Regions from separate parts of the Kitasatospora sp. NPDC094028 genome, predicted to be linked through region 2. Evidence: riboswitches for the same ligand, from Rfam matches in the RefSeq annotation. Region 2 holds a riboswitch; the other holds the start of a gene.

Region 1 (14,648 bases), on a different contig from region 2:
GGTCGGCGCGGCCGTGGACAACGTGCGCCGGCACGCCGGGGAGTCGGCCCGGGCCTGGATCCTGGTCGAGGACGAGCCGGAGGCCGTCACGGTGAGCATCCGCGACGACGGGCCCGGCTTCGCCCCCGGGCGGCTGGGCGAGGCGGAACGGGCCGGGCGGCTCGGCGTCTCCCAGTCCATCCGCGGGCGGCTGGCGGACCTCGGCGGCACGGCCGAGCTGTACTCGGCGCCCGGGGAGGGCGTCGAGGTGGAACTGCGCGTCCCGAGGAAGGCCACCCGATGACTGACCAGCGAACGACCGAGCAGCCGATCACCGACCGGCCGGTGCGGGTGATGGTGGTGGACGACCACCCGATGTGGCGCGAGGCCGTCTCGCGGGACCTGGCCGAGGCCGGGCTGGACGTGGTGGCCACGGCGGGGGACGGCGAGGAGGCCGTCCGCCGGGCCCGGGCCAGCTCGCCGCAGGTCGTCGTGCTGGACCTCAACCTGCCGAGCCTGCCCGGCGTCGAGGTGTGCCGCCAGGTGGTCGCGCACGACCCGGCGGTACGGGTGCTGGTGCTGTCGGCCAGCGGCGAGCACCAGGACGTGCTGGAGGCGGTGAAGTCCGGCGCGACCGGGTACCTGGTGAAGTCGGCCGGGCGGGACGAACTGCTGGACGCGGTGCGGCGTACGGCCGTGGGCGACGCGGTGTTCACCCCGGGGCTGGCCGGCCTGGTGCTCGGCGAGTTCCGCCGGCTGGCCGCCGAGCCCGCCCCGGCCTCGGCGCCGGACGTCCCGAAGCTGACCGCCCGGGAGACCGAGGTGCTGCGGCTGGTGGCGAAGGGCCTGTCCTACCGGCAGATCGCCGACCGGCTGGTGCTGTCGCACCGGACGGTGCAGAACCACGTGCAGAACACCCTGGGGAAGCTGCAGCTGCACAACCGGGTGGAGCTGGTGCGCTACGCGATCGAGCAGGGGCTGGACGAGGAGCTGTAGCCGGGCCGGCTACGGCTCCCCGTCCGCTCGACGGGTCAACCGCTCATCGCGTCGACCGCTCGACCGCTCGACCGCTCAGCGCCGTACGGCCGTCGCGGAGCGCAGCAGGCCCGCGACGATGTCCACCCCGTCGCGGGTGAGCACCGACTCGGGGTGGAACTGCAGGCCCGCGAAGCCGGGCCCGCGCAGCGCGTGGACGTCCCCGGTGACGGCGTCCCGGGCGACCTCGACGCCCCGGGCGGCCAGCCGCTCCGCGTCGGCGTCGGAGCAGCGCGCGGTGAAGGTGTTGTAGAAGCCGACCGTCCGCTTGGTGCCGAACAGCTCGACGGTCTCCTGCGCCCCCTGGTACGGGACGGCCTTGCGGGCGAGCGGGAGCCCGAGCTCGGCGGCGAGCAGCTGGTGGCTGAGGCAGACGGCGAGCAGCGGCGCCGTCCGCTCGCCGGAGCGGACGGCGGCCAGGGCGTCGGCGACGACCGGCCGCAGCAGTGCCATCTTCGGGTCGTCGGCGAGCGCCGGGTCGCCCGGGCCGGGGCCCAGCACCAGCGGGCCTCGGTGCGCCGCGACCAGCTCGCGCAGGCCGGGCCGGTCGAAGCGGACGATGTCGACCTGGTGGCCGAGCGAGGTGAGCAGGTGGGCGAGCATCGCGGTGAAGGTGTCCTCGCCGTCGACGACCAGGGTCGGCTCGGGCTCGGTGACCTCGGCCGGGGACTGCATCCGCAGCCAGAACGGCGCGAGGTCGGCCCGGCGGGAGTCGAGCGCGGCCTGCACCCGGTGGTCGTCGGCGAGCCGGGGGCCGGTCGGGCCGGGCACCCGGGCGGTGGTGGGCCGGGCGCCGATGGCGGTGAGCACGCCGGCGGCCTTGGCGTGGGTCTCGGCGACCTCGGAGTGCGGGTCGGAGTGGCGGACGAGGGTCGCGCCGGCCCGGACGACCAGGCGGCCGGTGGCCGGGTCGATGTCGGCGGTGCGGATGCAGATGGGGGAGTCGAGCTGCTGCCCGCCGCTCGCGGAGCGGCCGATCAGGGCGAGCGCGCCGGAGTAGTAGCCGCGCCCGGTGGGCTCGTAGCGCTTGATGACCCGGGTGGCGTTCTGCACCGGGCTGCCGGTGACGGTGGCGGCGAACATGGTCTCGCGCAGCACCTCGCGGACGTCCATCGAGGTACGGCCGCGCAGCTCGTACTCGGTGTGGGCGAGGTGGGACATCTCCTTGAGCCGGGGCCCGAGGACCTGGCCGCCGAGGTCGCCGACCGTGCACATCATCTTGAGCTCCTCGTCGACCACCATGGTCAGCTCTTCGAGCTCCTTGGGGTCGTGCAGGAACCGGAGCAGCGAGTCGAGGTCGGCGCCGCCGGCCGGGTAGCGGTAGGTGCCGGAGATCGGGTTCATCACGACGGTGCCGCCGCTCTGCCGGACGTGCACCTCGGGGGAGGCGCCGACCAGGACGCGTTCCCCGGTGTGCACCAGGAAGGTCCAGTAGGCGCCGCGCTCCTGCTCCAGCAGCCGGCGGAAGAGCGTCAGGGCCAGCGCGGGCGAGAAGTCCTGGAGCGTGGCGTGGAAGTCGCGGCGGATGACGAAGTTGGCGCCCTCGCCGTTGCCGATCTCCTCCTCGATCACCCGGCGGACCATCGCCGCGTACGTCTCGTCGTCCACGTCGAACCCGCCGCCGGTCAGGGAGACCGGCAACTGCGGTAGTGCGGCGGTGAGTTGGGCGAGCGGAAGGGCGTGCTGCTCGGTCACCGAGAGGGCCAGCAGCGGGGTGCCGTCGTCGTGCGCCTCGAAGCCGCGCTCGCGGATCTGCCGGTACGGGACGAGCGCGAGCAGGTCGTGCGTCGGGCCTCCGGCCGGGGCGCCCTCGGGCACGGGCAGGTCGGCGAGGTGCTCGTAGGCGTCGACGGTGCCCAGCAGCACCTCGACGGTGTCCGGGGCGTGCCGGGGGGTGCGGCGGTGCAGCAGGGCGAAGGCGGGGGCGCCCGGGGCGGTGAGACGGGCGAGCAGCTCGGCGGCGGTGGTCACAGTACGGCTTTCCTTCCGGAGTGGATGGCGAGGGCGGTGCTGGGTCCGCTCCCGGAGAAGCCGTCTGTTCCAACGTCGACGGCCGCCCCGAGGGGCGGCCGTCGTGTCGTCTAGGAACGCGCGATCGGTGGGCCACCCTTGAGGGAAGCCCACCACCAGGAGTGGCTGTGGGGCGCGTGCATGGGGCCGAGCGTAACGGATGGGGCCGAGCGGGCGAGCCCGGGAGCGGCGATTGTCCGGAAGGTGTCTCACCCAGCGAGCAAAGGTCACGGATCGGCGCCGTCACCCCGTAGCCTTGGCGCTGTGACCGTGACGAATCTCCACTCCTGGCAGTCCCTGCCCGCGGCGCAGCAGCCTGAATGGCCGGACCAAGAGGCTCTGCGCAAGACCCTTGCGGAGCTCGCCTCCTATCCGCCGCTCGTCTTCGCCGGCGAGTGCGACCAGCTGCGCGCCCGGCTCGGAGCCGTGGCGCGTGGGGAAGCGTTCCTGCTGCAGGGCGGCGACTGCGCCGAGGCCTTCGACGGCGTCTCGGCGGAGCACATCCGCAACAAGCTGAAGACCCTGCTCCAGATGGCCGCCGTGCTGACGTACGCGGCCTCCGTGCCGGTCGTGAAGGTCGGCCGGATCGCCGGCCAGTACTCCAAGCCGCGCTCCAAGTCGACCGAGACCCGTGACGGCGTGACGCTGCCGGTGTACCGCGGCGACTCGGTGAACGGCTTCGAGTTCACGCCCGAGTCCCGGATCCCGAACCCGGAGCGGCTGAAGCGCATGTACAACGCGTCCGCCGCGACGCTGAACCTGGTGCGCGCCTTCACCACCGGTGGCTACGCCGACCTGCGCCAGGTGCACGCCTGGAACCAGGACTTCGTGCGCAACTCGCCGGCCGGCCAGCGCTACGAGCAGCTCGCCCGGGAGATCGACAACGCCCTGGCCTTCATGAACGCCTGCGGGGTCGCCCCGGAGGAGTTCAAGACGGTCGAGTTCTTCTCCTCGCACGAGGCGCTGATCCTGGACTACGAGACCGCGCTGACCCGCGTGGACTCGCGCACCGGCGAGCTGTACGACGTCTCCGGCCACATGGTGTGGATCGGCGAGCGCACCCGGCAGCTGGACCACGCGCACATCGAGTTCGCGTCCAAGGTCCGCAACCCGATCGGGGTCAAGCTCGGCCCGACCACCTCGGTGGACGAGGCGCTGACCCTGATCGAGAAGCTGGACCCGGAGCGCGAGCCGGGCCGCCTGACCTTCATCACCCGGATGGGCGCGGGCAAGGTCCGCGACCACCTGCCCACCCTGGTGGAGAAGGTCACCGCCTCCGGTGCCCAGCCGGTGTGGATCTGCGACCCGATGCACGGCAACACCTTCGAGGCCTCCAGCGGCCACAAGACCCGCCGCTTCGACGACGTGCTCGACGAGGTCAAGGGCTTCTTCGAGGTGCACCGCGCGCTCGGCACCCACCCGGGCGGCATCCACGTGGAGCTGACCGGCGACGACGTGACCGAGTGCGTCGGCGGCGGCGACGAGGTGCTGGTCGACGACCTGCACCAGCGCTACGAGACGGCCTGCGACCCGCGGCTCAACCGCAGCCAGTCGCTGGACCTGGCGTTCCTGGTGGCGGAGATGTACCGCGGCCAGTGAACGGCCGGCCGGTGAACGGTCGAGCAGTGCCCGGCCGAGCAGTGCACGGCTGATGTGACGAAGGCCCCTCCGGATTCGGGATTCCCGAGCCCGGAGGGGCTTTTTCGTACTCGATTCGCCAGGTAAGGTGAGGCTCAGTGAACTAAGGCTTGCCTTAGTCAAGATCCACTCCGCTCCACCCCGGGAGAGACCGCGATGTACGTGTGCATGTGCCATGCGGTCACCGAGGCCCGGGTGAAGCAGGCCATCGACGAGGGTGCCAACACCCCCCGCCAGATAGCCAAGGGCTGCAAGGCCGGCACCGACTGCGGGTCCTGCGTCCGGCGGATCCAGGCGCTGCTCGGCGAGCACGGCGCCCGGCCCTGCCCGACCGCCCGGCTGGCGGCCAAGCTGGGCCTGGCCGACCCGGAGTCCGAGGCCGCGCCGGCCGACCCCGCCCCGGCCCCGGTCGCTCCCGCCGCGGTCGTCGTCGCGCCGGTGCTGCCGCTCCGGGTGGCGTAGGCGTAGCCGCGGGCGTCGGTCCTAGGATTCCGGCTGCTCGATCAGCTGGGCGATGTAGAGCGCCTCGCCGAGCTTCTCCAGCAGTTCCAGCTGGGTGTCGAGGTAGTCGATGTGGTGTTCCTCGTCGGCCAGGATGTCCTCGAAGATGTTCGCCGAGGTGACGTCGTTCTTGGCCCGCATCACCACGATCCCGCGCTTGAGCCGGTCGATCGCCTCGGCCTCGATCTGGCGGTCGGCCTCGAACATCTCCTTGACCGTCTGGCCGATCCGGACGTGGAACAGCCGCTGGTAGTTGGGCAGCCCGTCCAGGAACAGGATCCGGTCGGTGAGCGTCTCGGCGTGCTTCATCTCGTCGAAGGACTCGTGCCGGGTGTACTTGGCGAGCTTCGTCCAGCCGAAGTTCTCCTGCATCTTGGCGTGCAGGAAGTACTGGTTGATGGCGGTCAGCTCGGCGGTGAGCTGCTCGTTGAGGAACTCGATGACCTCCGGGTCGCCCTGCATGGCGGTGCCTCCTGGGTGAACTCCTGCGGTGCCCGGCGGTCGGGCCTGCGCTGGGCATCCTGGCACCGGAATGGGAAGAAATTCCAGTAAGTTCACACTCACTAGGACATGTGTCGGAATATCCGATTTGTGCGGAAGTCGGTGGGTGGGCGATCGACCGTTGGCCCGTACGGGCGGGGCGCGAACCAGCGCCAAGGGGCGCGCGTGGGGCGCCGCCCGCCGTCTGTCACCATGGAGCCATGGGTCAGTCCGAACAAGAACCGCTTCCGCCGTCTGACCCGGGCCGGCCCGAGGCCGACCTCCCGCCGGGGCAGCGCGTGCAGCACGGCTGGCCCGCCCTGCACTACGGGCCCGTCCCCCGGTTCAACCGGCTGACCTGGGACCTCCAGGTGTTCGGCGCCACCGCCTCGGCGGAGAAGCACAGCCTGGACTTCGCCGCCTTCAACGCCCTGCCCCGCGCCACCGTCCGCGCGGACCTGCACTGCGTGACCAAGTTCTCCGTGCTCGGCAACGAGTGGACGGGCGTGCCCGCCGCCGCCCTGCTCGACCTGGCACCCCCGGCGCCGGGCGTCACCCACGTGATGGTCTGGGCCGAGTACGGCTACAGCGCCAACCTGCGGCTGGCGGACTTCGCCGACGAGCGCACCCTGCTCGCCACCCACCGCAACGGCGAGCCGCTGACCGCCGAGCACGGCTTCCCGGTCCGGCTGGTCGTCCCCCGGCTGTACGCCTGGAAGGGCCCCAAGTGGGTCCGCGCGGTCGAGTACATGCGGGCCGACCGGCGCGGCTTCTGGGAGGAGCGGGGCTACCACAACCTCGCCGACCCGTGGCGCGAGCAGCGCTACTCCCACCAGGAGGAGCCCGGCGACGGGCCGCTGCGCTGAGCCCTCCCGGGTGTTGAACCGCCCTAGATGAACGGGAAGTTGACCGTCACGACCGAGCGCTGCGGGCGCCGCTCGCCGGCGGCCGGGGACTGGCTGGACACCTTGCCGGTGCCGAACAGGTTCACCCCGCTGGTCTGCATCGTGAAGCCGGCCGCCTGGAGCGCCTTCTGCGCGTCCTCCTTGCTCATCCCGGTCACGTCCGGGACGGCCACCATGCCCTTGCTCACCACCAGCGACACCGCGGTGTTCTCCGGCAGCAGCTGACCGGCGGCCGGCGAGCTGCTGATCACCGTGCCCTCGGCCACGGTGTCGCTGTTGGTCTCGGTGACCGTGCCCCTGGCCAGCTGGGCGCCGGTCAGCGCGGTGGCGGCCTGGTCGGCGGGCTTGCCGACGAGGTCCGGCACGGCGATCCGCTTGGGGCCCTTGGAGACGGTGACCGTCACGGTGTCGCTGCGGCGGGTGCGCGCGCCCACCCCGGGGTCGCTGGAGATCACCTGCCCGGCCGGGACGGACTCGCTGTACACCTCGACGAACCTCCCGTGCATGCCCTCGTCGTCCAGCAGGCGCTGCGCCTCGGCGCGGTCCTTGCCGAGCATGCCGGGCACCGGCCCGTACAGGCCCTGGGTCAGGCCGTACGTCGCGCCGCCGACCGCCAGCACCAGGGCGGTCAGCACGGAGGCCCAGATCAGCGGCTTGCGGGGGAGGCGGCGCGGGCGGCGCGGCCGGCGCGGCCGGGCCGGGGTCGGCTCGTCGTACGGGCGCGGCTCGGCGAGCAGCTGGTCCAGCAACTCCGGCGGCACGTCCAGCACGCTGGTGCGCTCGGTCGGCGGGGCGTCGGCGGGCCGGGGCAGCGGCTGGATCACCGAGGTCGGCTCGTTGGTCGGGTAGCGCGGGCTGGGCCGGGTGGAGGCGGGCGGCTCGGCGTCCAGCTCGGCCGGGGTGAGGCCGCGGCGCACCCGCTGCAGCGCGGCGAGCAGCTCGACCGCGTCGTACGGGCGGGCCTCGGGAGCCCGGGAGCAGGCGCCGGCGACTATCGCGTCCAGCGCCGGGGCGACGGCGGGGGCCACCAGTGAGGGGGCGGGGACGTCCTCGTGCAGGTGCTTGTACATGACCTGGACGGGGTTGTCGCCGGTGTGCGGGCGCCGGCCGGTGAGCATCTCGTACAGCAGGATGCCGGCCGCGTAGACGTCGACCCGCTGGTCGGTGGACGCGTCCGGGAGGATCTGCTCGGGGGCCAGGTAGGAGACGGTGCCGAGCACGGTGGCGCCGGTCGCGGTGGTGGCCGTCGTGGGGGCGCCGTCCGCGCTGCCCAGCACCCGGACCAGGCCGAAGTCGGCGACCTTGACCAGGCCGCTCTCGGTGATCAGCACGTTCTCCGGCTTGACGTCCCGGTGCACCAGCCCGGCCCGGTGGGCGGCGCCGAGGGCGGCCAGCACCGGCTCCAGGACGTCCAGCGCGGCCCGCACCGACAGCGCGCCGCGGTCGCGCAGCAGGTCGCGCAGGGTGCGGCCGGGGACGTACTCCATGGCGAGGAAGACGTGCCCGGCGTCCGCGCCCTGGTCGAAGACGTTGACCACGTTGGGGTGGGTGAGCCGGGCGACGGCCTTGGCCTCGCGGATGAAGCGGGCGGTGAAGCCCTCGTCGCCGGCCAGCTGCGGGTGCATCACCTTGAGCGCGACGACCCGGTCGAGCCGGGTGTCGGTGCCCCGGTACACGGTGGACATCCCGCCGGCCGCGATGCGCTGCTCGACCCGGTACCGGCCGTCGAGCAGGGTACCGATCAGCGGGTCGTGCGATGCCATGTCCACCCGGGGGAGTCTAGTGGCGCGGCCGGAGGCCGATCCCGGCGGACACCGCTCCGGGACCGGCTTGTGACACGGCCTACCGGGCCCCGGCCGTCAGAAGGCCGGGTGCTCGCGGGTGTCCAGGTCCGCCCGGCCCGCCATCGCGGAGGAGGCCTCGGCGTGGAAGCGGCGCGGGATGCGGCCGGCCCGGTGGGCCAGGCGCCCGGCCTCGGCGGCGTGCCGCATCGCCTCGGCCATCAGCACCGGGTCCTGGGCGCGGGTCACCGCGGAGGCGAGCATCACCGCCGAGCAGCCCAGCTCCATCGCCAGCGCCACGTCGGAGGCGGTGCCGGCGCCCGCGTCCAGGACCACCGGGACGTTGGCGCTCTCCACGATCAGCTGGAAGTTGTGCGGGTTGCGGATGCCCAGGCCGGAGCCGATCGGCGAGCCCAGCGGCATGATCGCCGCGCAGCCGACGTCCTCCAGCTTGCGGGCCAGCACCGGGTCGTCGTTGGTGTACGGGAGCACGGTGAAGCCGTCGTCGACGAGCGTCTCGGCGGCGTCCAGCAGCTCGATCGGGTCGGGCAGCAGGGTGCGCTCGTCGGCGATCACCTCCAGCTTCACCCAGTCGGTGCCGAGCGCCTCGCGGGCCAGCCGGGCGGTCAGCACGGCCTCGCCGGCGGTGAAGCAGCCGGCCGTGTTGGGCAGTACCCGGATGCCGTTGCGGGTCAGCACGTCCAGCACGGAGCCCTGGGTGCTCGCGTTCACCCGGCGCATCGCCACCGTGGTCAGCTCGGTGCCGGAGGCGAGCAGCGCCCGCTCCAGGACCTCCAGGCTGGGGGCGCCGCCGGTGCCCATGATCAGCCGGGAGGAGAAGGTCGTCCCGGCGATGGTCAGCAGGTCGTCGGCCATGGTCAGCCTCCCTGGACGGCGGTGAGGATCTCGATCCGGTCGCCGCTGTTGAGCGACGTCTCGGACCACGAACTGCGGGGCACCACGGCCTCGTTGAGCGCGGCGGCGACGCCGGTGTTGGCGGCGCTGACGGTGGCCACCAGCTCGGCGAGGGTGGTCGTGGCGGGCAGCCGGCGGGGCTCGCCGTTGACGGTCAGGGCGATCTCGGTCATGCGGAGGCCTTCGTGACGGGGTGGTCCTGGGCGAACCGGGTGGGCGTGAACGGCCGTGCCAGCTCCGGGACTTCGCCGGTGGTCAGGTAGTCGGCGAGCAGGTCGGCGGTCACCGGGGTGAGCAGCACGCCGTTGCGGTAGTGGCCGGTGGTGGCGACCAGGCCGGGCAGCGAGGTCGGGCCCAGCAGCGGGGCGTTGTCCGGCGAGCCCGGGCGCAGCCCGGCCGAGGTCTCCAGCAGCGGGAGTTCGGTGATCCCCGGGACCAACTCGTGGGCGTCGCGCAGGAGTTCGTAGACCCCGCCGGCGGTGACGGTGGTGTCGTAGCCCTGCTCCTCGGTGGTCGCGCCGACCACCAGCTCGCCGTTCTCGCGGGGGACGAGGTAGATGTGCTGGCCGCGCACCACGGCGCGGACGTTGCGGGACAGGAACGGCCGGTAGGCGTCCGGTATCCCCAGCCGCAGCACCTGCCCCTTCACCGGGCGGATCGCGGGCAGCACGTCCTCGGGCAGGCCGGCCAGCCGGTGGCTGTGCGGGCCGGCGGCGAGCACGACCCGGTCGGCGGTGACGGTCTCGCCGGAGCCCAGCCGGGCGCCGACCGCGCGGCCGTCCTCGACCAGCAGCTCGACCGCCTCGGCGCGGTGCAGCAGCACCTTCGCGCCCTCGCAGGCGACGACCAGGGCCTCGAGCAGCCGGCGGGGGTCGACCTGGTGGTCGTCCGCGACGTGCAGGCCGCCGCGCACGCCGGGGGCGAGCATCGGCTCCAGCCGGCGGGCCTCCCGGCCGGTCAGCCAGGTCGAGTCCAGGCCCAGCCGCTGGTGGAAGGCGTGCAGTTCGCGCAGCTCCGCGCGGTCGTCGGAGTCCAGCGCGACGGCGATCGTGCCGCAGCGGCGGTAGCCGGTGTCCAGGCCGCCGCTCGCCTCGGAGAGCTCGGCGGCGAAGGCCGCGTACCGCTCGTTCGAGGCCATCCCGAGGCGCAGCAGCGGCTCCTCGCCGTACTGCAGCTCGGTGACCGGGGCGAGCATCCCGGCCGCGACCCCGGCGGCCCCGCCGCCGGGGGCGGGGTCGACCACGATCACGGTCCCCGCGCCGCGCTGCGCGGTGCGCCAGGCCACGGCGAGGCCGATGATGCCCCCGCCGATCACCAGCACGTCCGCGCGGGCGCCTGATGGCAAGCGTGACAAAGCTGCTCTTCTCCCTTCGCCGGTATGACCCGGATCAGGTTCGGACGGTCGCGGGCCGTGCCAGCCCGCCTCTCAGCCCGGTCCGCCGGGCTCCCGTGTGGTGCCACCACCTTAACGCCGGGGGTCGGCCCGGCCGAAGGCCCGTACGCAGGGCGGACGGGCCCGCGCGCGGTGGCCCGCGGGACGGCCGAAGACCCGTGCGGCGGGCGGGCGGTGGAGGGGCCGGCGGGGCCGCGGAGACCCCTCGGTACAGTGACGGGCGTGGCAGAGCTGAGCGGAACGGACCAGGTGGTCGTCATCGTCGGAGCCGGGCTGGCCGGGGCGCAGTGCGCCCTGAAGCTGCGGCAGGGCGGCTGGCGGGGGCGGATCGTGCTGGTCGGCGAGGAGCCGCGCGCGCCGTACGACCGGCCGCCGCTCTCCAAGGACGTGCTGCTCGGCAAGGCCGACGCCACCACCCTGGACATCGACTACGAGGAGCTCGGCGTCGAGCTGCTGCTCGGCCGCCGCGCCACCGGCCTGGCCCCCGGCGTGCTGCACACCGACGCCGGCGAGCTGCCGTACGACGCGCTGGTGATCGCCACCGGCGCCGTCCCGCGCGCCCTGCCCGGCGCCGACCGGGCCCACCTGCTGCACACCCTGGACGACGCCCTGGCGCTGCGCGCGCTGCTGCGCCCCGGCCGCCGGCTGGTGCTGGTCGGCGCGGGCTGGATCGGCGCCGAGGTGGCGACCGCCGCCCGGCAGGCCGGCTGCGAGGTGACCGTCGTGGAGGCGGGCCCGGCGCCGCTGCCGGGCGCGCTGCCGGTCGAGGTGGGCTCGGCGATGGCCGCCTGGTACGCGGAGGCCGGGATCGGGCTGCGCTGCGGGGTCGGCGTCGAGGCGGTGGAGCCGGGCGCGGTGCGGCTGGCGGACGGCTCGCACCTGCCCGCCGACGAGGTGGTGGTCGGCGTCGGCGCCCGGCCCGCGACCGGCTGGCTGGTCGGCTCCGGCGTCGAGCTGGACGCGAGCGGCGCCGTCGTCGTGGACGGCCGGCTGCGCACGAGCCTGCCCGGCGTCCTCGCGGTCGGGGACTGCGTCAGCTACCCGTCGGCCCGGGCCGGCGCCCGGCTGGCCGTCCAGCACTGGGACCACGCCCTGCAGTCCGGCGACGCGGCCGCCGCCTCGGTGCTCGGGGCGGACACGCCCGCGTACGACCCGGTGCCGTACTTCTGGTCCGAGCAGTTCGGGCGGATGGTGCAGTACGCCGGCCGGCACGCCGAGGGCGACGAGCTGCTGTGGCGCGGCAGCCCGCAGGACGCCTCCTGGGCGGTGCTCTGGCTGCGCGACGGCGTGCCGAGCGCGCTGCTGACCGTGGACCGGCCGCGCGACCTCACCCAGGGGCGGAAGCTGATCGAGCGCGGCACGGCGCTGGATCCGGCCCGCGCGGCGGACCCGGAGGTGCCGCTCAAGGCGGCGGCGCGCTGACCTCACGGGTGCCCGTGACCGGGCCCTTGGTGCGCGGACCGGTGCGGAGGTGGCAGTCTGGTGCCGTGAGTGAGATCGATGCCAAGACTGACGCCCTGGTCCCCGAGTGGCTGTACCTGCCCGACATCTCCGAGCGGTGGGGTGTGCTGGTCACCGAGGTCCGCAACATGGTCAAGAAGGGTGACCTGATCGCGGTCCGCCGCGGTCCCAACAAGTCGCTGCAGGTCCCGGCGGCGTTCATCGACGAGGACGGCCCGGTCAAGCACCTGGTCGGCCTGCTGACCGTGCTGCGGGACAGCGGCTTCAGCGACGAAGAGATCATCGCGTGGATGTTCACCGAGGACGCGTCGCTGCCCGGCACCCCGGTGCAGGCGCTGTGGGAGAACCGCGCGACCGAGGTCAAGCGCCGCGCCCAGGCCATGGCGCTGTGATGACCGACCGCCGCGCCCGTCTGGCGGACGCCCGGCTCTACCTGTGCACCGACGCCCGTCGCGAGCAGGGCGACCTGGTTGACTTCCTCGACGAGGCGCTGGCCGGCGGGGTGGACATCGTCCAGCTCCGCGACAAGGGCCTGGAGGCGAAGCAGGAGCTGGAGGCGCTGGAGGTCTTCGCCGACGCCTGCCACCGGCACGGCAAGCTGCTGGCCGTCAACGACCGCGCCGACGTCGCCCACGCGGCCCGGCCGGACGTGCTGCACCTGGGCCAGGACGACCTGCCGGTGCCGGCCGCCCGGGCGATCCTCGGCGAGGACGTCCTGATCGGGCGCTCCTGCCACGCCGAGTCCGAGGTGGACGCGGCGATCGCCGAGCCGGGTGTGGACTACTTCTGCACCGGCCCGGTCTGGCCCACCCCGACCAAGCCGGGCCGCTACGCGCCGGGCCTCGGCCTGGTCTCGTACGCGGCGAAGCAGCCCACCGACCGGCCGTGGTTCGCGATCGGCGGGATCGACCTCGGCAACCTCGACGAGGTGCTGGCGGCCGGCGCCCGCCGGATCGTGGTGGTCCGGGCCATCACCGCGGCGGACGACCCGCGGGCGGCCGCCGCCGAGCTCGCCCGCCGGGTGCGCGCGGCGGTCTGAACCCGCTGAGCACAGGGGCCGTCGCCGTCCGTCAGTACTTGCGGACGGTGGCGGCCTCGGCCAGCGCCAGCAGCACCTCGCGGGCCCGCTCGTCCGCCAGCGGCGCCGCCGCCAGCGCGGCCAGGGCCTGCCGCATCAGCTCGGCGATCCGCTGCTCCACGCGCTCGGGCGCGCCGCTGCGGGCGACCAGCTCGCGCAGCTCGACGACCTCGGCGGCGGCCAGGTCCGGCGCGCCGAGCCGCCGGTCCAGGTGCCGGGCCTCCTCGGCCGACAGACCGCGCATCGCGTGCGCGACCAGCAGGGTGCGCTTGCCCTCGCGCAGGTCGTCCCCGGCGGGCTTGCCGGTGACCGCCGGGTCCCCGAAGACGCCGAGCAGGTCGTCCCGCAGCTGGAAGGCCTCGCCGAGCGGCAGCCCGAACGCGCCGAGCGCCTCGACCAGCTCCGGCCCGGCGCCGGCCAGCAGGGCGCCGACCTGCAGGGGCCGCTCGATGGTGTACTTCGCCGACTTGTAGTGCAGCACCGTCCGCGCGCGCTCCAGCGCGCCGTCGTCGGCCGAGTCGCCGGCCACCGGCTCCAGCACGTCCAGGTACTGGCCGACCATGACCTCGGTGCGCATCAGGTCGAACACCGGCTTGGCGGCCAGCACGGCGGCCGGCTCCAGGCCCGAGCGCAGGAACAGCTCGTCGCACCAGATCAGCAGCAGGTCGCCGAGCAGCACCGCGGCCGAGGCGCCGTACTGCTCGCGGTCGCCGCGCCAGCCGCTCTCCCGGTGCAGCGCCTCGAAGCGGCGGTGGACGGAGGGCAGGCCGCGGCGGGTGTCGCTGCGGTCCATCAGGTCGTCGTGCACCAGGGCGCTGGCCTGCAGCAGCTCCAGCGCGGCGGCCGCGTGGGCGATCCCGTCGCCGGTCGCCGGGCCGCCGGCGGCGCGCCAGCCCCAGTAGCAGAAGGCCGGGCGCAGCCGCTTGCCGCCGTCCAGCAGGAAGTCGCGCAGCGCCTCGGTGGCGGGCGCCAGCTGCGGCGAGATCTTGTCGAGCAGCGTGGCCTGTCCGTCCATGAACTCGGCGAGGGCGTCGTTGACGCGGGTACGGACGTCCTCCACGTCGATGGGGTTGGCCGGCCGGTTGCTGGACGAGGTCACGATGGGGCTCCGCTGATTCACTCGGGTGCAGCAAGCGTAGCGGGGTGGCTGGGAACATCCGTGCGAGCCGCCGCCGGGGCCGTACCGGCCACGGCCGGACATAGCCGGAATACCGCCCAGCGGCCGTCTCACCCAGTGGGATCGGGTTGTCGGCCGCCCGAACCCGGCCGATAGCCTGTCAGCATGGCACTCGGTATCGCTTCCACCCGGACGGACCGCGCACTGACGGTCCGCGAGCTGCTGGCGGCCGGCAAGCGGTCCTTCTCGTTCGAGTTCATGCCGCCACGCACCGAGGTGGGCGAGCAGAAGCTCTGGGACGCCATCCGTCGGCTCGAACCGCTCGACCCGAACTTCGTCTGCATGACCTACGGCG
Region 2 (14,648 bases):
TCGCCGCAGCCGTCGAACACGCCATGGAGGCACGCAGGATGGGCATTCAGCTGACCCCGGAGGAGAAGTTCGAGATCTTCGGCGAGGGCTACCAGGAGGACTGGGAGCAGGAGGCCGAGCAGCGCTGGGGCGACACCGAGGCCTGGGCCGAGTCGCAGCGCCGCACCGGCGGCTACACCAAGGCCGACTGGCAGCGGATCCAGGGCGAGATGACCTCGCTCAACACCCGCCTGGCCGAGGCGCTGGCGGCCGGCGAGCCGGCCGACGGCCCGGTGGCCACCGGCCTCGCCGAGGAGCACCGGCAGCACATCTGCCGGAACTTCTACGACTGCACGTTCACCATCCACCGCGGCCTGGCCGGCCTGTACGTCTCGGACCCACGGTGGACCAAGACCTACGAGGACGTCGCCCCCGGCCTGACGCAGTGGCTGCACGACGCCATCGTCGCCAACGCCGACCGGCGCGAGAACGCGTAGCCGCCGCCGGACCGGTTCAGGCCACCCCGCGCCCGAAGGAGCGCCGGTAGGCGGTCGGGGAGGTGCGCATCACCCGGCCGAAGTGGTGGCGGAACGTCGCGGCGCTCTCGAAGCCGACCGCCGCGGCGATCTCCTCCACCGTCCCGTCCGGGGCCTCCAGCAGCGGCAGGCTGGCCGCGATGCGCTGGGTGACCACCCAGCGCATCGGGCTGGTGCCGTTGCGGGCGGTGAAGTGCCGCAGGTACGAGCGGTCCGACATGCGGGCGGCGTGGGCCAGCTGCGGGATGGTCAGCGGGGACGCCAGGTGGTCCAGCGCCCACTGCATGCTGCGGGCGATCCCGTCGTCCTCCGGCTCGACGCCGGGCACGGCCGCCTCGATGAACTGGGCCTGCCCGCCGTCCCGGTGCGGCGGCACCACGAACCGCCGGGCCACCGTGTTGGCCACCTTGGCGCCGTGGTCCCGCCGCACCAGGTGCAGGCACAGGTCGATCCCGGCGGCGCTGCCCGCGCTGGTCAGCACGTCGCCGTTGTCCACGTACAGCACGTCCGGGTTGACCCGCACCTGCGGGTGGCGCTGCTGGAGCAGGTCGGCGTACCGCCAGTGGGTGGTGGCCTCCTTGCCGTCCAGCAGCCCGGCGGCGGCCAGCGCGAAGGCGCCCGAGCAGATCGAGACGATCCGGGCGCCGCGCTCGTGCGCCGTCCGCAGCGCCGCGACCAGCCCGGGGGAGACCGCGCCGCCGAAGGCGTTGGGCACCCCGGGGACCACCACGGTGTCGGCCGCGGCGAGTTCGTCCAGCCCGTGCCGGGCGGTCAGCGCGAAGCCGCCCACCGCCTCCAGCGCCGTTCCGGGCCGGTCGGCGCACACCTTCAGTCCGTACCAGGGCGCCGCCAGCAGCCCGCCCAGCTCGGGCCGGGCCAGCCCGAACACCTCGACCACGACGCCGAGTTCGAACGGGGCCATGCCGTCGAAGGCGTACACCGCCACGTCGTGCACCGGCTCCGGACGCCGCCCGATGGCGACGGCCACCGGCCCGGTCCGGGGCACCGGGTTCCCGTTGTGCTGCTCGGCCATACGAACCCCCTGCTCACGGGTGGCGGAACGCCGGTGAGTGTAGCCGCCCGGCCGCCCCGGAACTTTTCTCGAATCGCCCTGCAACCTCCACGCCCGCCACACGTCCATTGGTACGGGGGCGGAGGGAGCCCGGCGGAGCGCAGCTGCGAGCATCTCTCCGATCGCGATCTTGATCAGGTGATCTGACGGTCCGGCACCAGCCGTCACCGTCCCGGGGGAAAGCAGAACCGCTCATGTCCATGGCCATCGGGCCGATCGCCGCGCCAACGGGGTGGCGCGGTATCTCCCTTCGCGGAGTCCGCGGAGCGGTCGCCGCGCTGTTCGGCGCTCAGGAGGCCGGTGAGCCGACTGCCGCCGTCGCCGCCGACCACACCACCGACCAGCAGGCGGCGCAGCGCCGCTCCGGTTTCCGGCTGCTGCGCGGCGGGCGCAAGCCCGCGGAGGACCGGCCCACCCTGACCGACCTGTACCACGCCCACCGGCTCGGCCTGGTCCGGATGGCCGTGCTGCTGGTCGACCACCAGGACCTCGCCGAGGACGTCGTCCAGGAGGCCTTCACCCAGCTCTACCAGCGCCACGGCGAGCAGCTGGACGACCTCGACAACGCGCTCGGCTACCTGCGGACCTCGGTGGTCAACGGCGCCCGCTCGATGCTGCGCCGCCGCAGGACCGCCCGCGAGTACGTGCCCCCGCACGAGGCGGACGCCCCCTCCGCCGAGGACCACGCGGTGCTCAACGACGAGCACCGGCGAGTGCTCGTCGCCCTGCAGGAGTTGACCACCCGCCAGCGCGAGGTGCTGGTGCTGCGCTACTGGTCCGACATGTCGGAGGCGCAGATAGCCGAGACCCTGGGCCTGTCCCGGGGCGCCGTGAAGTCCACCGCCAGCAGGGCCCTGGACGCCCTGGAGAAGCACCTGGAGAAGGTTCGATGACCGACAAGTCCACTCCCCGGACTGGCGGTGACGACGGTTCGGCCGAGACCCCGACCGAACGGCTGCTGCGCGAGGCGATGAGCGCCAGAACGTCCCTGATCACCGCCCACGACCTGCGCCCGGCCGCGCCCCCGCGCAGCCGGATCCGCCGACTGCGCCCGGTGTACGCCGTCACCGTGCCGCTGCTCGGCCTGGCCGCCGCCGCGGCGATCGGCGTGGTCACCCTGCACGGCAGCCCGGTCGCCGACCGCGAGACCCCGCCCCCGGCGGCCACCCTGACGGCCTCGCCCAGCCCGACCGCCACGCCCACCACCACCCCGACGCCGACCCCCACGGCCACCGAGACCCCGACCGCCACCGAGACCCCGGGCGACGCCCCCACGACCGACACCCCGCTGGCCGACGTCACCCCGACCACCCCGGCGAAGTCGTACACCTTCCGCGGCGTCAAACTGCGGATCCCGGCCGGCTGGCGAGCCGTACCCGCCGACCCGGCGAGCTACCACCTCTGCATCCTGTCCCCGGGGGCGCCGCAGGGCGCCACGGAGCGGGACTGCCAGCCGTACGGGGTGGACCTGGCGGCCTTCGACGGCGAGTCGCAGATCTGGCCGACGACCGGTGACCTCGATGACGACGGCGGTTGGGGTCACCAGCCCTACTGCCCGATCTGGGGCAATCCACATCAAGCCGGCGGTGGCGAGATCACCTACAGCAGCCCGGTGAAGAGCACGCCCACCGTCTCCGGCCGCCCGGCCCGCAAGTCGACCTGGCAGGTGTCCTGCGGCAAGTCGCCCTTCAGGGCCCAGATCTGGGCCCTGCCCAAGGACCAGGTGTTCGTCTCGGCGGTCGGTCTCAAGGCCGACTACCAGGACGACCTGCAGTCGATCGTCGACAGCCTGGACGTCAGCGGCCATGCCTCGCCCTACACGCAGAGCGTCAGCGTGTCGGTGGCCGGGCTCAAGTCCGGCCAGCAGGTGCCGAACGACGGGACGCCGGTGGAGTTCTCGGCCACCTTCAAGAACAACGGCACGAAGAAGCTGACCGGAGCGAAGGCCGTGGTCTTCCAGGAGGGCTACCCGGGGGTGAACCCCGGTGAGCCGATGCCGGGCACGCTGGAGCGCAAGGACGGCGCGGACTGGAAGTCCTTGAACCTCAACACCCTCCTGTCCCTCTCGGCCCTGGACACCGGCGTGCCGGTCGATCTGGACCCCGGCCAGAGCATCACGGTGAACTACCGGCTCAAGCTGACCCCGCAGAACGGCCCGGGGACCTTCCCGCTGACCGTGCGCCTGGCCGTTCCCGTCAACGACAGCTACAACGTTCCCGGAGACACCGTGGTCAACGTCCAGGTGGTCGCCGCCAAGTAGCACGCGAAGGCCCGGCCTCCCCGTCGCGGGGAGGCCGGGCCTTCGTGATCACCGGGTCAGGCCAGCGAGGCCATCCACGCCTCGACCTCGTCGGCGCGGCGCGGCAGCCCGGCCGAGAGGTTCTCGTTGCCGTCCGCGGTGACCAGGATGTCGTCCTCGATCCGGACGCCGATGCCGCGGTACTCCTCCGGCACGGTCAGGTCGTCCTGCTGGAAGTACAGGCCGGGCTCGACGGTGAGCACCATGCCGGGCACCAGCAGCGCGTCGACGTGCTCCTCGCGGCGCGAGTGGGCGCAGTCGTGGACGTCCAGGCCGAGCATGTGGCCGGTGCCGTGCAGGGTCCAGCGGCGCTGCAGGCCGAGCTCCAGGACCTTCTCGACGTCGTACACCGAGGCGTCCAGCAGGCCCCAGGCGAGCAGCCGCTCGGCCAGGACGCGCTGCGAGGCCTCGTGGAAGTCGCGGAAGCGGGCGCCCGGCTTCACGGCCGCGATGCCGGCCTCCTGGGCGTCGTACACCGCGTCGTAGATCTTCCGCTGCAGCTCGTCGAAGCGCCCGTCGATCGGCAGGGTGCGGGTGACGTCGGCGGTGTACAGGGTGTGGGTCTCCACGCCGGCGTCGAGCAGCAGCAGCTCGCCGGGGCGGACGTCGCCGTCGTTGCGGACCCAGTGCAGGGTGGTGGCGTGCGGGCCGGCCGCGGCGATGGTGCCGTAGCCGACGTCGTTGCCCTCGACGCGGGCGCGGCGCCAGAAGGTGCCCTCGATCCAGCGCTCGGAGGTGGCGACGGCCTGGCCGAGTTCGCGGACGACGTCGGTGAAGCCCTTGACGGTGGCGTCGCAGGCGGCGCGCAGCTCGCCGATCTCCCACTCGTCCTTGACCAGGCGCAGGCCGCTCAGGAACTCCTTCAGCTCGGCGTCCCGGTCGGCGTCCAGCACCTCGGCCAGCGCGGCCTCCAGACCGGCGTCGTAGCCGCGGACGATGCGGGTCGGCACGGCGGAGTCGGCGGCCCGCTCGGCCAGCTCCTCGGCGGCCTTGCGGACGTCGCGGGCGGCCAGGCCGAGCAGCTGCTCCTGCTCGGTGAGGCTGTGCCGGCGGCCGACCCACAGCTCGCCGTAGCCGTCGAGCCAGAACTCGCCGTTCTCGCGGTTCGAGCGGGGCAGCAGGTAGAGGGTGAACGCGTGGCCGGCGTCGCCGGTCGGCTCGGCGACGAGCACCGCGTCCTCGGTCTGGTCACCGGTGAGGTGCACGTACTCGCTGGCGGCACGGAAGCTGTAGTCGGTGTCGTTCGCGCGCACCCGCAGGTTGCCGGCCGGGACGACCAGGCGCTCGCCGGGGTAGGCGGCGGACAGCGCGGCGCGGCGCTCGGCGGCGTAGGGGGCCTGCGCGACCGGGGTGAGGCCGTGCAGCTCGGTGTCGGCCCAGCCGGACTGCATCGAGGCGGACAGCGCGTCGGAGATCTCGCCGTAGAGCCCGTTCTTGCGGCCCTTGAACTGCTGCGGCTCCTCGCCGCCCTCGGCCTCGGGGTTCTCGGCCACCGCGGGGGTGCGGTCCTCGGTCACGTGCAACGCCTCCTTGGGGGGTGGTACCGCCGCCCTCGGGGGAGGTGTCGGGTCGCGACACGCGCGGGCGGCCGTTCGTCCATGGTACGGACGCCCGGCCGCCCACCGGTTCGGGGTTCGTGCGCCTACTCGAACCGGGCCGCCAGCAGCATCAGGTCGTCGGTGGCCGGCGCGGTGTCCGGGCGGGGGCAGACGGCCAGCAGGTGGGCGCAGAGCCGGCCCGGGTCGATCCGCACGTCGCGCGGGGCGCCGGCGGCGGCCCGGCGCAGGTTGGCCTGCCCGGCGTGCAGGGTCGGGCCGCAGCGGCGGGCCAGGCCCTCGGTGTAGAGCAGCAGGGTGTCGCCGCGCTCGGCGGTGAACTCGACCCCGGGCGCCTCCCAGCAGGCGAGCATGCCGAGCGGCGCGGAGAGCGAGGTCTCGACGAACTCGGCGCCGTGCCGGCCGACCAGGACCGGCGGGCAGTGCCCGGCGCCGGCCAGGGTGATCCGGCGCTCCCCGGGTTCGACCCAGGCGTAGACGGCGGTGGCGGTGCGGGTCGGCTCGGTGGTCTTGAGCAGCAGTTCCAGGTCGCCGAGGACGGAGACCGGGTCCTCGCCCTCCAGCACCGCGTACGCCCGCAGCGCGGCCCGGACCCGGCCCATCGCGGCGGCCGCGCCGGGGGCGGAGCCGGGACCGGCCCCGGGGCCGTCGCCGGAGACCGAGCCCACGGTGAGGCCCATGGTGCCGTCCGGCAGCGGGATCGCGTCGTACCAGTCGCTGCCGCTGGAGCGCTCCAGGCCGGCCGGGACGAGCCGGGCGGCCAGCCGCAGTCCGGGGGTCTGCGGGAGGTGGTCGGGCAGCAGGCCGCGGCGCAGCGCCTCGGTGGTGCGCCGGGTGCGGTCGGCCTCCAGCTGCTTGGCGAGCAGCGGGGCGGCGATCTCGCAGTAGTGGCGGGCGAGTTCGCGCCGGCACTCGGTGGGCTCGGCGGGCTCGTCCCAGAACCAGACGACGGCGGCGAGCGGGCCGTCCTCCTCGGTGGCCAGCGGCAGGCCGTAGCAGCCGCCGAGGCCGAAGTGGCCGGCGAGCTCGCGCAGCCGCTCGCCGATGGCCGGGTCCGCGGTGAGGTCGGTGGAGTGCAGCCGGGCGGGCCGGTCCCGGTCGCGCAGCAGCCGGGCGAGCAGGCTCTGCTCGGGCGGGACGGTCTCCAGGGCGCCGAGGCTGGCCCGGTCGAGGCCGAGGCCGACCGGCTGGCCGGTGCCGCCGCCGGGCAGCCGGGTGACGAGGACGCCGCGGCGGGCGCCGAGCAGGGCGGCGCCGGAGGCGAGGACGGTGTCGAGGGTGGCGTCGAGGCCGCGGGCGCGGGCGAGCTGCTCGGTGTGCTCGTGCAGGCTGGTGATATCGGACAGGCGTCCGGCCAAACGGTCCTGCAGCGAGGCGGACTGCGCGGCGCGGTCGTCCGGCGCGCCCTCCGGCGTGTCGGCGGGGCCCGGGAGGCCCGGCGGGTCGAGGACGGTGAGCCCGCCGGCACAGCCCGGTTCAGCGGGCTCGGAGGGTGTCGTCGACGGGTGGGACTCGGTCATGCCGCCACTCCTGACGCGGTGCTACGTGCCATGCGAAACCCCCAGATAAGGCCAATGTGGAGCGAGCACGGCCTTAGGGCGCGTTTCGCCTCGATTCGCTACTACTCGTCATTGATCGACAGCAATGCCACCACTTCTACACAGGCCATTCGGGGCATGTCCAGATCCAGGACGACGCGGTGGCCGGTTCCACGGCGTTCGCGACCCGGTCGGAGGGCGCGCGCGGAACGCGGGCGCGCCGGTCGGGCCGCGAGGCATGGAGCGGGCATGGAGCGGGCATGGAGCGGGCAGAACCGGGAGGACGGACCGGGCGGCCGTCCGGATCGTATGTCCGCGCCGCCCGCGCACCGGGTCGGCCGGAACTCTCTCACTCGTACGGTGGAACCAATCGCGCCCGGGCGGCGTCCATCCGGTCGCATACGGGATTCTCGTTCCATGGGCTGTGCTGGTCCGCGGCCCTTCTCATGTCGTGCCCCACCCCGTGTCCCATCCCGTGCTCCACGTCGTGGCCGAGCCCGTCCGCAGTGCCGCCCGCCCCCGCAGTTCCGCGTCCGGGGCCGTGCCGCCGCAGGTCCGCGTGGTGAGTTCCGAGGGGCCGTCCCGGTGGGCGAACCGAGCGGTCAGGGAAAGGAACGAGCGCCATGCGTGAGAATCCGAAGGCCCGGTCGGACGATGACTCCGCCCGGCTGGCCGCGGCCCTGACGGCCGCCGTCGACCACCGCTGGCCCGTGGTGCCGGGCGCCGTGCTGTGCGGCGGCCGCTGCTCCTGCGGCGACCCGGACTGCACCGTCCCCGGCGCGCACCCGCACGACCCGTCCCTGCTGGCCGCCACCACGGACGCCCGGATGGTGCGCTGGTGGTGGGAGCGGCAGAGCCCGGACGCGCCGGTGCTGGCGGCGACCGGTACGGCGGTCTCGGCGGTCAGCCTGCCGGCGGCGGCCGGTGCCCGGGCGCTGGTCTACCTGGGCGCGCTGCGGCTGCCGCTCGGCCCGGTGCTGGCGATGCCGGGCCGCTACGCGCTGTTGGTGGCCCCCTACTCGCTGGACTCGCTGGGCGAGATGCTCGCTCAACTCCCGTGGGTGCCGGGCTCGTTGCGCTACCACGGGCCGGGCGGCTTCCTGCCGTTGCCGCCCGGCGGCGGGGCCGGCCGGGTGCGCTGGGTGCTGGCGCCCCGCCCGGCGGCGGACGGCGGCGTCCGGCTGCCCCAGGTCGGGCCGCTGCTGGGCGAGTTGGTGGAGGCGACGGTCCGTCTGGACAGCGGGCGCTCGGCGTACTGAGGGGTGCGCCGTCGTGCGCGGAGGTCCGGGGGCGCGTGGGCGGCGTGCGCGAAGGCCCGTTCCGGAAAACAAAAAGATCCGACCGCTGGCGACGGGGGATGCACCAGCGGCCGGACGCTTTAGACAGTAACAAGGATCGGCGCCCGCGCCAATTTCCAAGACGCCCTGTACGCCGGGAAATTGCGCTTCCCGGCGACAATGTGACGCGTATCACCCCGATCCTGCGAGGCTTTAGTTCAAGGTGACCTGACGGTTCACCAGGTTTGCGCGGGCGCGCCGCTCCTCGGCGGTGAGCGGCGTTCCGTCGGCGAGCGTGGCGGCGAGTCGCTCGGCGAACTCGGCGGCGGGCTTCTCGCAGTCGGCGGCGGTCATCGTGAGCGGCAGGTCCCACACCGGGACGGTCAGGCCGTGCGCGCGGAACGAGCCGACCAGCCGGGTGTCCGCGCCGAGCGAGGCCTCGCCGGCGGCGTTCAGCCGGGCCAGCGCGTCGAGCAGCTGCTCCTCGGGGACGGTCATCACCCAGCGCAGGTGGTTCTTGTCCGGGGTGCCGCACCAGTAGGCGGCGTCGACGCTGCCCAGCTTCTCGGTCGGGATGGCCGAGGCGTTGGCGCGCTCCAGCGAGGCGGCGACCTCGCCGGTGGCGGTCTCGGCGTCCTCCAGCCAGAACTCGAAGCCGGTGTGCACGGTGGGCGCGAACGCGGCGGAGGCGTCCAGCAGGTCCTGCAGGCGGCGCCCGCCGGGGACGGTCCGGCGCGCGGGGACGGGGCTGCCCGGCTCGGTGGCCAGGGCCAGCTCCAGGGCGTCCGCGAGGTCGCGGCTGAGGTCGCCGGAGGAGGACTGGGTCTGCAGGCCGAGCAGGATCGAGCCGTCCTGGCGGCGCAGCGCCGGCCAGGCCAGCGGCAGCACGGTGGCCAGGGTCACCGACGGGACGTCACCGGTGGCGCCCTCGGCCACCCCGGCGGCCAGCGTCAGCGGCACCGTGGCGGCGGGCACCAGCTCGCGCAGCGCGACCCAGTCGGCCTCGCCCGGCAGGCCCTCGAACGGGCGGTGCACCAGCTCCTGGACGGCGTGCGAGGCCTCCCGGCCGTGGCAGGCCTTGTAGCGGCGGCCCGAGCCGCAGGGGCAGGCCTCGCGGGCCCCCACCACGGGGACCTCGCCCGTGACGGCGGTGGTGGACTGGCGCTGCGGCGCCTTCTTGGCGGCCTTCTTGCCCATGCTGCGGCTCTCCCGGGGACGTGGTCCTGTTGCTCGGGAGAGCCTACTGACGTTCCCCGGGCGGGCGGGAACGCGCCGGGGCGGGCCCGGTGCGATCCGCCGCCCGGCCCGGGCGGCAGGGCCGGGCCGGCTGCCGCCCGCGCGGGAGACGGACCCTAGGCCGAACGGGCGTCGCCGCCGGTGCGCCGGGCGTGCCGGGCGCGCGCGGGCAGCGCGGCCCAGACCGTCACCTCGCCGGGCGCGTCGCGCACGCCCCAGTCGCTGGCCAGCTGGTCGACGATGCTCAGGCCGCGGCCGCCGCGCGAGGTCAGCGAGGGGCTGGCGGGCAGCGGCCGGGTGGCCGCGCCGCCGTCGGTGACCTCCAGGGTCAGCACGCCGTCCGTGTGCATCTGCCAGCGGACCAGCACGCCGCCGGCCGGCTCGTCCCGGTCCTCGCCGTGGCCGTCCGGTCTGCTCTCGCCCCGGCCGTCCTCGTGCTCGGTGGCGCCCGGTGCGGGGTGCTTCCCCGAGGGGACGCCGACCAGCACCTGGTCCACCACCTCCGCGCGGGCGCCGCGGCCGAGGGCCGTCAGCGGGCCGAGCGGACGGGCGTACCGGCAGGCGTTGCTCAACAGCTCGGAAAGGATCAGTACGGCATCATCAATGACCGGTTCCGGTATCTGCCGGTCACCCAGATCTCGACGCAGTCGGCGCCGTGCGACCCCGACACTCGCTGGGCCGTGCGGCACTGCCATGGTCGATGAAGTCGGCACTTCGCGCGCCACCATCAACGCCACCCCCGGACCTCCTTCAGCGTATGCCGAGGGAGAGATGCCCCTTGGTAATGCGTCGGAAACGACCGTCCGGCGATCCCGGCGGCCCATTTCCGGCGGCACGACGGACGGTGGACGAGAGGTCATTCCGCGCTCACCCTCCGTCGCCCGCGCGGAAGAATTCCGGCAATAACGTGCCCGGAAGGTTTGACTGCCGACCGAAACGTTCAGGTTGGCCGAGGACGTCGTTCCCGGCCCGGCGGATCACCGCCGGCGCGCGGGCCCGGACCACCCCCGCGCGGCCCGGCTCAGCGGCCGAGCTGCTTCAGCACCTCGGCCGGCCGGTTGGTGATGATCGCGGACACCCCGAGCTCCAGGCACAGCTCGACGTCGGCCGGCTCGTCCACCGTCCACACGTGCACCTCGTGCCCCAGCTCGCGCAGCCGCGGCACCAGGTCCGGCCTGGCCCGGATCAGGTCGATGCCCGGCCCGGCGATCCGCGCCCCGCCCGGCAGCGGCCTGCCCTCGCGCAGCCGGCCGAGCAGCGGCAGCATCCGCTCGATCAGGAAGACCCGGCGGTAGTCCGGCGCGGCCTCGGCCACCCGGGTCAGCGCGATCGAGGAGAAGCTCATGATCCGGGCGGACGGGCGGTCGCCCTCCCGCTCCGGGCCGATCTTGAACCGCTCCAGCATCGCCAGCAGTTCGGCCTCCACCCGGCCGCGGAAGCGCACCGGGTGCTTGGTCTCGATCGCCAGGTCCACCGGGCGGCCGCAGTCCACCACCAGCTCCAGCAGGCGCTCCAGCCGCAGCACGCCGCGCAGCTCCGGGTCGGTGCTGGGGCGGCCGGTCTTCCACGCGCCGAAGTCGTACGCCTCCAGCTCGGCGAGGGTCATCGCGGAGACGGTGCCGCGGCCGTTGGACACCCGGCCGATCCGGCGGTCGTGCACGCAGACCAGGTGGCCGTCCGCGGTGACCCGGACGTCGCACTCGACCGCGTCCGCGCCCTCGTCCAGGGCGCGCCGGTAGGCCGCCAGGGTGTGCTCGGGCAGGGCGTGGGAGGAACCGCGGTGGGCGATCACCTGGACGGGCGGCGCGGTGCGCGCCGCCGCCGAGGGCAGGTCTTTGCTGGTCACAGCGCTAACGATAGGCGGCGGAAGTGAAGCGGAGGCGAAGACGGTCCCAACCTGCGGGGCCGTCTTCGCCTCCGGACGCCGTGCCCGGGGTCAGCCCCGGCCGGTGCGGCGGGTGAGCGGGGTGAGCGCCCAGGTGGCCAGCGCGGGCACCAGGAAGGCGAACAGCGAGGCCGAGGTCCACTCCTGCGGCGTGAAGTGCAGCGTCTCCTGGGCCGAGGTCCAGAAGCCCGTCCACCAGTCGGCGACCTCGGTCGGCGCGAGGAACTGGTAGACCGCGAAGCCCAGCACCCACGGCAGCAGCATCAGCCAGCGGGACGGCGCGTCGGCCGCGAGGTTCCAGCCGGACCGGCCCGCGCCGAAGAAGTAGTCCACCGCCAGCACGGCCAGCAGCGGCACGAACACCGAGCCGATCAGGCCGAGGAAGTTGCTGTAGGTGTCGGTGAACCGGTCGATCCGCAGCGCCAGCACGGTGGTCAGCAGGCCGATCGCGCCGCTCAGCACCCGGCGGTCCACCCGCGGCAGCAGGTTCTGCACCGACATCGCCGTCGAGTAGACGTTGGCGAAGGACTGGTCGGTCTCGCGCAGCACCAGCACCAGCAGGAACAGCCATCCGAACGACACCCCGAGGAAGGAGTCGAAGATCTTGTTCGGGTCGCCGTCCGACTGCAGCAGCGCCATCAGGCCGAGCACGTAGCACCAGACCTGGGCGACCGTGTAGCCGGAGAAGCTGCCCCAGAAGGCCGACCGCGCGGTGCGCGAGTGCCGGGTGTAGTCGGCGGCCAGCGGGACGAAGGAGATCGACACCGCGATCATCGTGTCGGTCGCGTGCAGGAAGCCCGTCCAGTTCCCGGCGCCCGGGTCCGGCACGCCCTGGCGGCCCAGCTGGACGGTGAAGTACACCATCGCCACGGCCACCGCCCCGGCCACGAACCGGCGCAGCACCGCGATCGAGCCCAGCGGCCAGATGGTCAGCGCGGTGGTCAGTGCGCCGGCGAGCAGCACGAACAGCCAGCGGTAGCCGCTGGTGTGCGCGACGGTCTGCGCGCCGGCCGAGATGGTCAGCAGCTCGAACACGCCCCAGCCGACGCACTGGACGATGTTCAGCACGGTCGGCAGGTACGACAGCCGGGTGCCGAACAGCCCGCGCAGGTTCGCCATCGCGGGCGCGCCGGTGCGGGCGCCGATCAGCGCGGCCACGGCGAGCATCGCGGTGCCGACCGCCGTCCCGGCCACGATCGCGGTCACCGCGGCGGCCAGCGACAGCTCGCTGTCCTTGGCGCCGAGCACGGTGGCGGCGGTGGAGAAGCCGATCAGGCTGACGCCGAGGTTCATCCAGAGCGCGAAGTGGTCCCGGAAGCGCAGCGTGCGCGGCGGTTCGGTGTCCAGGACGAGCGGGGCCTCGGCCCGTCCCGGGTGGTCGAGCACGGCGGTCGGCGCGGCGGCCGGACCGGGGAAGTCCTTGGACGCGGGCGCGCCCTCGGAAGGGGATGGCGAAGCAGGCGGCACGGCCGATACTCCCTACGCCGGCATTACCCGGACAGGTTCCGGCGGTCAGCGCCCCCTCGACGGTTCGCCGTCAGTCCAGTGGCGTACCGTCGACATGCGCACTCTCAGCCTGGTGGGTCCAAGCTCCCGCGTGTCAGTTTGGAGCGACAGGCTAACCGGCGCCGGGGGGTGAACACCAAGGCCAGGGGTGCGCGACCCGCATTGCGGGACGCCCGCCGGGGTGGGGGAGCGGCCGGTCGCCCGAGGTCAGCGGGCCCGAACGTCGGTGGCGGCTAAGGATTCTTATGAGTTCTTCAGAGGGGTCCTTACGGCGATCGAATCGGCGGTGCGAAAAACTATGGTCCTTGGTCCTGTCAGCTATGGAGGTCGTCCGTGAGCACCGAGCGCGAGGTTGGGCCCACCGGGCCGCAGGGGGAGCAGCCCTCGGGCAGCCAGGGAGCGGACGCTCCCGCTGCCGACGCCCCTGCTCAGGGCGGCGGGCACAAGCCGACCATGGCGTTCAGCCGGATCCCGGACCCGGCGGCGAAGGCCGGGCCGGAGCCGGCGGCCGAGCCGGTCGAGGCCCCCGCGGCCGACGCCGCGGCCGCGGCCCCCGCTGACGGCGGGCACAAGCCGACCATGGCGTTCAGCCGGATCCCCGACCCGGCGGCGAAGGCCGAGCCGGCCGAGGCCGCTCCCGTCGCGGCCGCTCCCGTCGAGCCGGCGCCGGCCGAGGGCGGGCACAAGCCCACCGTCGCCTTCACCAAGGTCCCCGCGCCGGAGGCCCCGGCGGCGCCCGCCGCCGAGCCCGTCACCGCGGCGCCCGCGGCGGCCGAGTCGGCCGAGCCCGCCGTCGACCCCGTCACCGGCTACCTCGACGCGCCGCCGCCGGTCCTGCCGCCCGCGCCGCCCGCCGCCGCGTCGGCCGCCCCCGTCCCGGCCGCGCTGCCGCAGGGCGACAACCCGTACGCCACCCCGACCCACGGCGTCCCGGCCGCCGGCGCGCAGGACCCGTACGGCGCCGCGCCCGTCCCCGGCGCGGACCCGTACGGTGCGGCGCCCGCGCCGATGACCGGCGGCCCGGCCGCGCACGCCCACCACCCCTTCGGCGCCGGCCAGCCGCTCGGCGGCTGGGGCGCCCACGACGCCACCGGCGGCCCCGGCCACCCCGGCGGCCCGGCCGGCCCGCTCGGCTACCCGGCCGAGTACCCCGGCGGCCCGCAGGGCCCGTCCGGCCCGCGCAAGAAGCGCGGCGCCCTGGTCGCCCTGGTCGCCGCCGTCGCGCTGGTCGCCGGTGTGGCCGGCGGCGCGATCGGTGTGACCGTCGCGAAGAACGACGACAGCGGCAGCTCCGCGAACGACCACCGCAGCACCACCGTCCAGGCCAGCAACACCCAGAAGACCGAGCCCGCCCCCGGCTCGATCGCCGGCATCGCGCAGAAGGCGCTGCCCAGCGTCGTCACCATCAAGGCGCAGGGCAACGGCGAGTCCGGCACCGGCACCGGCTTCGTCTTCGACACCGAGGGCCACATCCTCACCAACAACCACGTGGTCGCGCCGACCCTCGGCGCCGGCGGCGGCAAGCTGACCGTCAAGTTCGCCGACGGCACCTCCTACAACGCCTCGGTGCTGGGCAACGCGTCCGGCTACGACGTCGCCGTGGTCAAGATCGAGAACCCGCCGAAGAACAAGCTGGCGCCGCTCCCGCTGGCCGACTCCGACAAGGTCAACGTCGGCGACACCACCATCGCGATCGGTGCGCCGTACGGCCTGGAGTCCACCGTCACCAGCGGCATCGTCAGCGCCAAGGACCGCCCGGTCGCC

What was found. A riboswitch is a leader RNA that binds a small molecule or an ion and turns the genes downstream of it on or off. The one in region 2 is predicted to bind thiamine pyrophosphate.
Region 1: it holds a riboswitch for thiamine pyrophosphate, as region 2 does, so the genes downstream of both, thiO (glycine oxidase ThiO) here and ACPC54_RS03505 (purine-cytosine permease family protein) in region 2, are expected to answer to the same signal.

Annotation. Positions count from the first base shown of each region.
Region 1 is NZ_JBMVFA010000001.1:247,955-262,602, forward strand. Features, by position in the region: gene macS (MacS family sensor histidine kinase) at 1-283, shown strand, start outside; gene ACPC54_RS01090 (response regulator) at 280-975, shown strand; gene ACPC54_RS01095 (anthranilate synthase family protein) at 1,051-2,985, opposite strand; gene ACPC54_RS01100 (class II 3-deoxy-7-phosphoheptulonate synthase) at 3,289-4,623, shown strand; gene ACPC54_RS01105 ((2Fe-2S)-binding protein) at 4,819-5,124, shown strand; gene bfr (bacterioferritin) at 5,146-5,625, opposite strand; gene ACPC54_RS01115 (sulfite oxidase-like oxidoreductase) at 5,865-6,509, shown strand; gene pknB (Stk1 family PASTA domain-containing Ser/Thr kinase) at 6,533-8,311, opposite strand; gene ACPC54_RS01125 (thiazole synthase) at 8,408-9,205, opposite strand; gene thiS (sulfur carrier protein ThiS) at 9,208-9,417, opposite strand; gene thiO (glycine oxidase ThiO) at 9,414-10,589, opposite strand; TPP riboswitch at 10,593-10,705, opposite strand; gene ACPC54_RS01140 (NAD(P)/FAD-dependent oxidoreductase) at 10,860-12,059, shown strand; gene ACPC54_RS01145 (Rv2175c family DNA-binding protein) at 12,125-12,490, shown strand; gene thiE (thiamine phosphate synthase) at 12,490-13,137, shown strand; gene ACPC54_RS01155 (polyprenyl synthetase family protein) at 13,169-14,275, opposite strand; gene metF (methylenetetrahydrofolate reductase [NAD(P)H]) at 14,459-14,648, shown strand, end outside.
Region 2 is NZ_JBMVFA010000002.1:103,032-117,679, reverse strand. Features, by position in the region: gene ACPC54_RS03555 (MerR family transcriptional regulator) at 1-476, shown strand, start outside; gene ACPC54_RS03550 (helix-turn-helix domain-containing protein) at 493-1,470, opposite strand; gene ACPC54_RS03545 (RNA polymerase sigma factor) at 1,782-2,480, shown strand; gene ACPC54_RS03540 (hypothetical protein) at 2,477-3,847, shown strand; gene ACPC54_RS03535 (aminopeptidase P family protein) at 3,904-5,403, opposite strand; gene ACPC54_RS03530 (PP2C family protein-serine/threonine phosphatase) at 5,529-6,962, opposite strand; gene ACPC54_RS03525 (bifunctional DNA primase/polymerase) at 7,604-8,239, shown strand; gene ACPC54_RS03520 (DUF5926 family protein) at 8,471-9,454, opposite strand; gene ACPC54_RS03515 (ATP-binding protein) at 9,610-10,065, opposite strand; gene ACPC54_RS03510 (glycerophosphodiester phosphodiesterase family protein) at 10,515-11,339, opposite strand; gene ACPC54_RS03505 (purine-cytosine permease family protein) at 11,430-12,845, opposite strand; TPP riboswitch at 12,838-12,985, opposite strand; gene ACPC54_RS03500 (S1C family serine protease) at 13,218-14,648, shown strand, end outside.